Linked DNA regions of Prochlorococcus marinus XMU1411. The protein of the gene in region 1 binds, or shares a complex with, the protein of each later gene. Links are inferred from orthologs where the notes say so. Each region holds a gene or a part of one and is shown in the gene's direction. Other genes may lie near its edges.

Region 1 (3,153 bases):
TTTTTAGAAACTGCTTATTTATTAATTTGGGGTGAATTGCCCACAGCTATTCAACTTAGAGATTTTGAACAAGAAGTTCAGATGCATCGAAGGTTAAGTTTTAGAGTCAGAGATATGATGAAATGTTTCCCTGCAACAGGTCATCCAATGGATGCTCTTCAATCTAGCGCGGCTTCTTTGGGGCTCTTTTATTCACGAAGAGCAATAGATGATCCTAATTACATCTACAACGCAGTTATAAGACTAATAGCAAAAATACCCACAATGATTGCTGCGTTTCAGCTTATTCGAAAAGGACAAGATCCAATTCAACCTAGAGATGATTTAACTTACTCATCAAATTTTCTTTACATGCTGACTGAAAAAGAACAAGATCCTATAGCTGCAAAAGTTTTTGATAGGTGTTTAATCTTACATGCCGAACATAGTTTAAACGCAAGTACATTTAGCGCAAGAGTGACTGCAAGTACTCTTACAGACCCTTATGCTGTCATCGCCTCTGCTGTAGGAACCCTGGCAGGCCCACTGCATGGAGGAGCAAATGAGGATGTAATTGCAATGTTAGAAGAGATTAAAACCCCAGAAAATGCAGGGTCTTTTTTAGATAATGCAATAAAAAATAAAAGTAAGATAATGGGCTTCGGTCACAGAGAATATAAAGTTAAAGATCCAAGAGCAATAATTCTTCAAAAACTGGCAGAAGAGCTTTTTATTAGATTTGGAGCAGATGAAATGTATGAAGTCGCCAAATCACTTGAGACAGAGGCAATACCAAGACTTGGACCTAAGGGTATATTCCCTAACGTGGACTTTTATTCTGGTCTTGTTTATAGAAAACTTGGTATTCCTCGTGATTTATTTACTCCAATTTTTGCCATATCTAGAGTGGCTGGTTGGTTAGCTCATTGGAGAGAGCAACTTGGAGCAAATAGAATTTTCAGACCATCGCAAATCTACACAGGTTCAAAACCAAGAGATTGGATCAGCCTAGAAAATAGAGAATAATATTTCCAGCTTTTCAAAAAAAAACACACATATTGTTTGTGAAGAGTTAATCTATTAAGTAAATAACAAAAAAATTTTGGAATACGGATTAGATCTCGAATATAGTTTTAATGAATTCTTAAAAGGTTTTGGCCTTTCCAGTGAAATCGCTCATATAATTTGGCTCCCTATACCTATGCTTTTGGTTTTGGTAGCGGCAGTTGTTGGCGTTTTAGTAACAGTTTGGCTTGAAAGAAAAATATCTGCTGCTGCTCAACAAAGAATAGGGCCCGAATATGCAGGAGCGCTTGGCGTACTCCAACCAATTGCAGATGGTCTTAAGTTGCTTGTCAAAGAGGATATTATTCCTGCTAAAGCAGATGGAATTCTCTTCACTGCAGGACCTATATTAGTTCTTGTACCAGTGATTCTCTCATGGCTAATTGTTCCTTTTGGACAAAATCTTTTAATAAGTAACGTTGGTATTGGAATTTTCCTATGGATCGCTTTAAGCAGTATCCAGCCAATTGGGCTTCTTATGAGCGGATATGCATCAAATAATAAGTATTCATTATTAGGAGGTTTAAGAGCAGCGGCTCAATCAATAAGTTATGAAATACCCTTAGCTTTATCTGTATTGGCTATCGTACTAATGACAAATTCTCTAAGTACTATTGACATTGTCAATCAGCAAAGTGGTGCTGGAATACTAAGCTGGAATATATGGAGACAACCAGTTGGTTTCATAATCTTTTGGATTTGTGCACTAGCAGAATGTGAGAGACTTCCATTTGACTTACCTGAAGCTGAAGAAGAATTAGTTGCAGGATATCAAACTGAATATGCTGGAATGAAATTCGCATTGTTCTACCTTGGTAGTTACATTAATTTAATTCTTTCAGCATTATTGGTATCAATACTTTATTTAGGAGGATGGGGTTTTCCTATTCCAGTTGAATTAATAGCTAAGTTTCTTAATTTGCCAATCAATGCTCCCTTAATTCAGGTCTTCACTGCATCAATAGGCATCGTAATGACTGTTTTAAAAGCATATCTTTTAGTTTTCATTGCAATATTATTACGTTGGACAACTCCAAGGGTAAGAATAGATCAACTTTTAGATCTAGGATGGAAGTTTCTCCTTCCAATTTCTCTTGCTAATCTTTTGATAACTGCAGGATTAAAACTTGCTTTTCCTCAGTTCTTTGGTGGTTAATTTAAGTAAAAATACTTAAATTTAAAATTATTCCACTAAAATAAAATAACTAAGTAAATTCTTCAAAATGAACAATTTCCTTCAACAAATAAACAGTTATATCAAAGAAGCATTTAATGCTGGTAAATATTTATACAATGGTATATCTGTAACTTTTGATCATCTTCGAAGAAGACCTGTTACTGTTCAATATCCATATGAAAAATTAATACCTTCTGAAAGATATAGAGGAAGAATACATTATGAATTCGATAAATGTATTGCTTGTGAAGTTTGTGTGAGAGTATGTCCAATAAATCTACCAGTAGTTGATTGGGTAATGAATAAAGAAACCAAAAAAAAGGAACTGAGAAATTATTCAATAGATTTTGGAGTTTGTATATTTTGCGGAAATTGTGTTGAATATTGTCCAACTAATTGTCTTTCAATGACCGAAGAATATGAATTAGCTACTTTCGATAGACACAATCTAAATTTCGATAATGTCGCTCTTGGTAGACTTCCTACAAACGTCACAACTGATCCATCAGTCAAACCTCTAAGAGAACTTGCCTATCTCCCTAAAGGTGTCATGGATCCTCATGAAATCCCAGCTTCAGATTCTAGAGTTGGTAAATTACCTGAAGAAGTTTATGATTGGATGAAACCTGAATCCAATGAAAATAATGATAAAGTTTCTAATCCAACTAATTAATTCCCATTAATTTATGTCCATCGCAATAACAACTCAATTTATTTGTTTTACAGTTCTATCTTTAGTTGTCATTATTGGAGCTCTTGGTGTTGTATTGCTCGAAAGTATTGTTTATTCAGCCTTTCTACTTGGGGGAGTGTTCATGAGTGTAGCAGGATTATATCTTCTCTTAAATGCAAGTTTTGTTGCTGCAGCGCAAGTTTTAGTTTATGTGGGTGCAGTTAATGTATTAATAATTTTTGCAATCATGCTAGTTAAC
Region 2 (3,092 bases), 130 kb from region 1 along the record:
GGATCTTTATTCCAAGTTTTACCTTGATCTTTAATTACTATTAGAGTGCCATTGCCCCCGCCAGCCCATATATCACCATTTGGATCCCATCCCATGTCTAGATAATTGTAACCATTAAGAATTGGTATAATAGGTTTTGACCAATTTTCTAGGTCATTAGTATCTTCATTAAATCTAATTTCTGCTCCTCTTGAAAGCATCCATAAACTTCCTTCTGGATTAAAACCAATACTTTGAACTCTTTTGCTACTGGCTCTTTGATGAGCTATCCATGCATCACTATCCTTTTCCAAAGTAGAAAAGAAATTACCTAAACTACTTACACTTACATAATCTCCTTTATTAGTTCTTCTTAAATCTCTTACTCCTCCAGAACCAGATGCATCAAGAACTTTTGCATTCCATGATTCACCACTATCTGATGTTTCATAAATCGCACCTGCAGTGGTAGCTAATTCTGCAACACCGCCGTCGACAGTTGTTATTAGAAATGGTTGACCTGGTAATTTGTTACCTAGAGATAAACGAGTCCAATTCTTTCCTGCATCAAGTGTATGCATTACTAATGAAGGCTGACCTATTAACCATCCCTCTTCACCTTTAAAATCAATATCTAGGAGACGAAAGTTCTCTTCACTTGGTAAATCTAAATTTCTTTTTTCCCAAGTTTCTCCTCCATCATTAGATTCCATAATAAGTCTATTAGAACCTACTAAAAATCCATTTTTATCATCTATAAAGTCAACATCTAAAGCATTAGACTGGTCCTCAAACTTAATTGTTTTCCAAGGGCTGCTATCACTCATCTTTACTCCTGTAGATGAACAACTGCTCAATACAAAACAAAGAAGAACTGATAAAAGAAGATTGGGAATAATAGTAATAATTTTTTTCATTTGTATATATTAATGCAAAGAGTACAAAGAAAGGAACATAGCAGCAGCGAACGCTAGCCCTCCAAAGATCAATATGTTTTTTTGTCCAGGAGGTAAACTATTAAAGCCAAACCCATAAACTAAATTTTCTTCAAAACCACTTGGTTTAGATTTAGGACCTATATCCTTATAAAAATTTTTACCAGCTCGACAAACAGGGCAAGCGAAAGTATTACCATCCAACTCTGAAAAAGGAGTATTTTTAGGTATGTTTAATTTTTTATTTCCTTCAGACGGATCATAAATATATCCACAACTTCTACATTCGAATCTATTTTGTTCTAGATTAGGGGTAGGTTGTTCAACATTTACTCCTGAGGAATTTTCAGAAAGTTTTTCTTTCTCAAAGTTCTCAACTATTTTGTTTTCCTCAGAGGCTGGTTGAATGTTTTCACTCACGGCTTATTATTGTTCTTTAAGAACTTTAAAAGATTTTGCTTAATTAAGCGACTTTTATTCAAAATTAATTTTTTAAGATGTTTTTATTAACTGGCTATGAATACTTTTTAGGTTTCCTTCTAATTGCCGCAGCTGTTCCAGTATTAGCTCTAGTTACTAATCTCATCGTTGCCCCAAAAGGGAGAACAGGTGAAAGAAAACTTACATATGAATCTGGAATGGAGCCTATTGGAGGAGCATGGATTCAATTTAATATTCGTTATTACATGTTTGCATTGGTTTTCGTTATATTTGATGTTGAGACAGTATTCCTTTATCCTTGGGCTGTTGCCTTCAATAGATTAGGCTTATTAGCTTTTATTGAGGCTTTAATCTTCATTGCAATACTTGTTATTGCCCTGGCATATGCATGGAGAAAAGGCGCTTTAGAATGGAGTTAAAAAAATTGAATCCACAATTATCACCAAAAGCAATAAGAGAAATTCGAGAAGGGACTTGCAACCCTCTTGGTGCACCCCAAGTTACTACAGATTTAAGCGAAAACGTTATATTGACAAGCTTAGATGATCTTCATAATTGGGCTAGGTTAAGCAGTCTATGGCCCCTTCTTTATGGAACAGCTTGTTGTTTTATAGAATTTGCTGCCTTAATCGGATCTAGATTTGATTTTGACAGATTTGGATTAGTACCTAGAAGCTCGCCAAGGCAAGCAGATTTGATAATAGTTGCAGGGACAGTAACAATGAAGATGGCACCAGCGCTTGTAAGACTTTATGAGCAGATGCCTGAACCAAAGTATGTTATTGCTATGGGTGCCTGCACAATCACAGGGGGAATGTTCAGTGCAGATTCTACAACTGCTGTAAGAGGTGTTGATAAATTGATACCAGTTGATTTATACCTCCCAGGATGTCCGCCAAGACCAGAAGCAATTTTTGATGCTGTAATTAAATTAAGAAAAAAAGTTGGTAATGAATCAATTTTAGAGCGTACAAAAACAGAACAAACTCACAGATACATTACATCAGATCACGAAATGAACCTTGTTTTTTCAGAAAATACAGGTGAATATCTAAACAAAACTTCAGCTAACGTAATATCCCCCTCCAAAAAAGAAAAAATAACCGAATTCCCTGAAAACAGCGAAAAAACTGAAATTATTAATTCTGTAGAAGATTAATGGAAAAAGACGGTATAGCCACATCCTCAGATACTTCAATAGAGAAAGAAGGATTTATAAGCCAATCTTTGTCTAAAGATGGAATTCCAAATCAATCTTTATCTGATGATCACATAGGAATTGAAAACATTTCTGTGGAACCTAGCAAATTATATGAAGCGGTATCGGCGTTAAGAAATTATGGTTTCAACTATCTTCAATGTCAAGGTGGCTATGATGAAGGACCGGGGAAAAATCTTGTTAGTTTCTATCATTTTATAACTGTTGATGACTTACAAAAAATCGAAAAAATTAAAGAAGTTAGATTAAAAGTTTTCTTAAAAAGAGATTCTGATTTATCAATCCCTAGTTTGTATGAAATTTTTAAAGGAAGTGATTGGCAAGAAAGAGAAACATATGACATGTATGGAATAAATTTTATAAATCATCCAAATCCCAAAAGACTATTAATGCCGGAAGACTGGAGAGGATGGCCATTGCGAAAAGACTATATTCAGCCTGATTTTTATGAACTTCAAGATGCATATTAATTTAGTTTTTTTAATTTGCGGTACATAAATATAACTGCTCTTGCTAAT

What was found.
Region 2: the proteins of nuoH (region 1) and HA145_RS01580 are in contact, whole or in part, in a cryo-EM structure (PDB 6KHJ), measured with the Thermosynechococcus vestitus proteins. The link is inferred for Prochlorococcus marinus XMU1411 from one-to-one orthologs. Residues at the interface, in WP_126985484.1 of Thermosynechococcus vestitus: Gln8, Lys26, Trp29, Leu30, Pro33, Met34, Met37, Leu38, Leu83, Ile84, Phe85, Lys86, Glu87, Asp88, Val89, Leu90, Pro91, Ala92, Thr100, Ala104, Val107, Ile108, Phe111, Leu112, Tyr114, Ile115, Ile125, Ser126, Leu128, Phe133; in WP_126986108.1 of Thermosynechococcus vestitus: Gly6, Tyr7, Glu8, Tyr9, Phe10, Gly12, Phe13, Leu14, Ile16, Cys17, Ser18, Pro21, Ala24, Leu25, Ala27, Ser28, Leu31, Arg32, Pro33, Ser35, Arg40, Leu41, Thr42, Thr43, Tyr44, Glu45, Ile51, Gly53, Ala54, Trp55.

What each region holds. Positions count from the first base shown.
Region 1 is NZ_JAAORI010000002.1:84,699-87,851, reverse strand. What follows is about bases 192-3,140. They hold nuoH (NADH-quinone oxidoreductase subunit NuoH), read left to right. Parts: upstream 192-1,081; coding sequence 1,082-2,200; downstream 2,201-3,140. Other genes in these bases: HA145_RS00880 (NADH-quinone oxidoreductase subunit J), read left to right, coding at 2,908-3,140; ndhI (NAD(P)H-quinone oxidoreductase subunit I), read left to right, coding at 2,268-2,894; HA145_RS00895 (citrate synthase), read left to right, coding at 192-1,005. In the rest of the region: more of HA145_RS00895, read left to right, coding at 1-191; more of HA145_RS00880, read left to right, coding at 3,141-3,153. UniProt on the Escherichia coli protein: NDH-1 shuttles electrons from NADH, via FMN and iron-sulfur (Fe-S) centers, to quinones in the respiratory chain. The immediate electron acceptor for the enzyme in this species is believed to be ubiquinone.
Region 2 is NZ_JAAORI010000002.1:213,194-216,285, reverse strand. What follows is about bases 203-3,092. They hold HA145_RS01580 (NAD(P)H-quinone oxidoreductase subunit 3), read left to right. Parts: upstream 203-1,411; coding sequence 1,412-1,774; downstream 1,775-3,092. Other genes in these bases: HA145_RS01565 (gluconeogenesis factor YvcK family protein), read right to left, coding at 3,041-3,092; HA145_RS01570 (NAD(P)H-quinone oxidoreductase subunit J), read left to right, coding at 2,514-3,044; HA145_RS01575 (NADH dehydrogenase subunit K), read left to right, coding at 1,765-2,514; HA145_RS01585 (rubredoxin), read right to left, coding at 906-1,334; HA145_RS01590 (photosynthesis system II assembly factor Ycf48), read right to left, coding at 203-896. Outside these bases: more of HA145_RS01590, read right to left, coding at 1-202. UniProt on the Escherichia coli protein: NDH-1 shuttles electrons from NADH, via FMN and iron-sulfur (Fe-S) centers, to quinones in the respiratory chain. The immediate electron acceptor for the enzyme in this species is believed to be ubiquinone.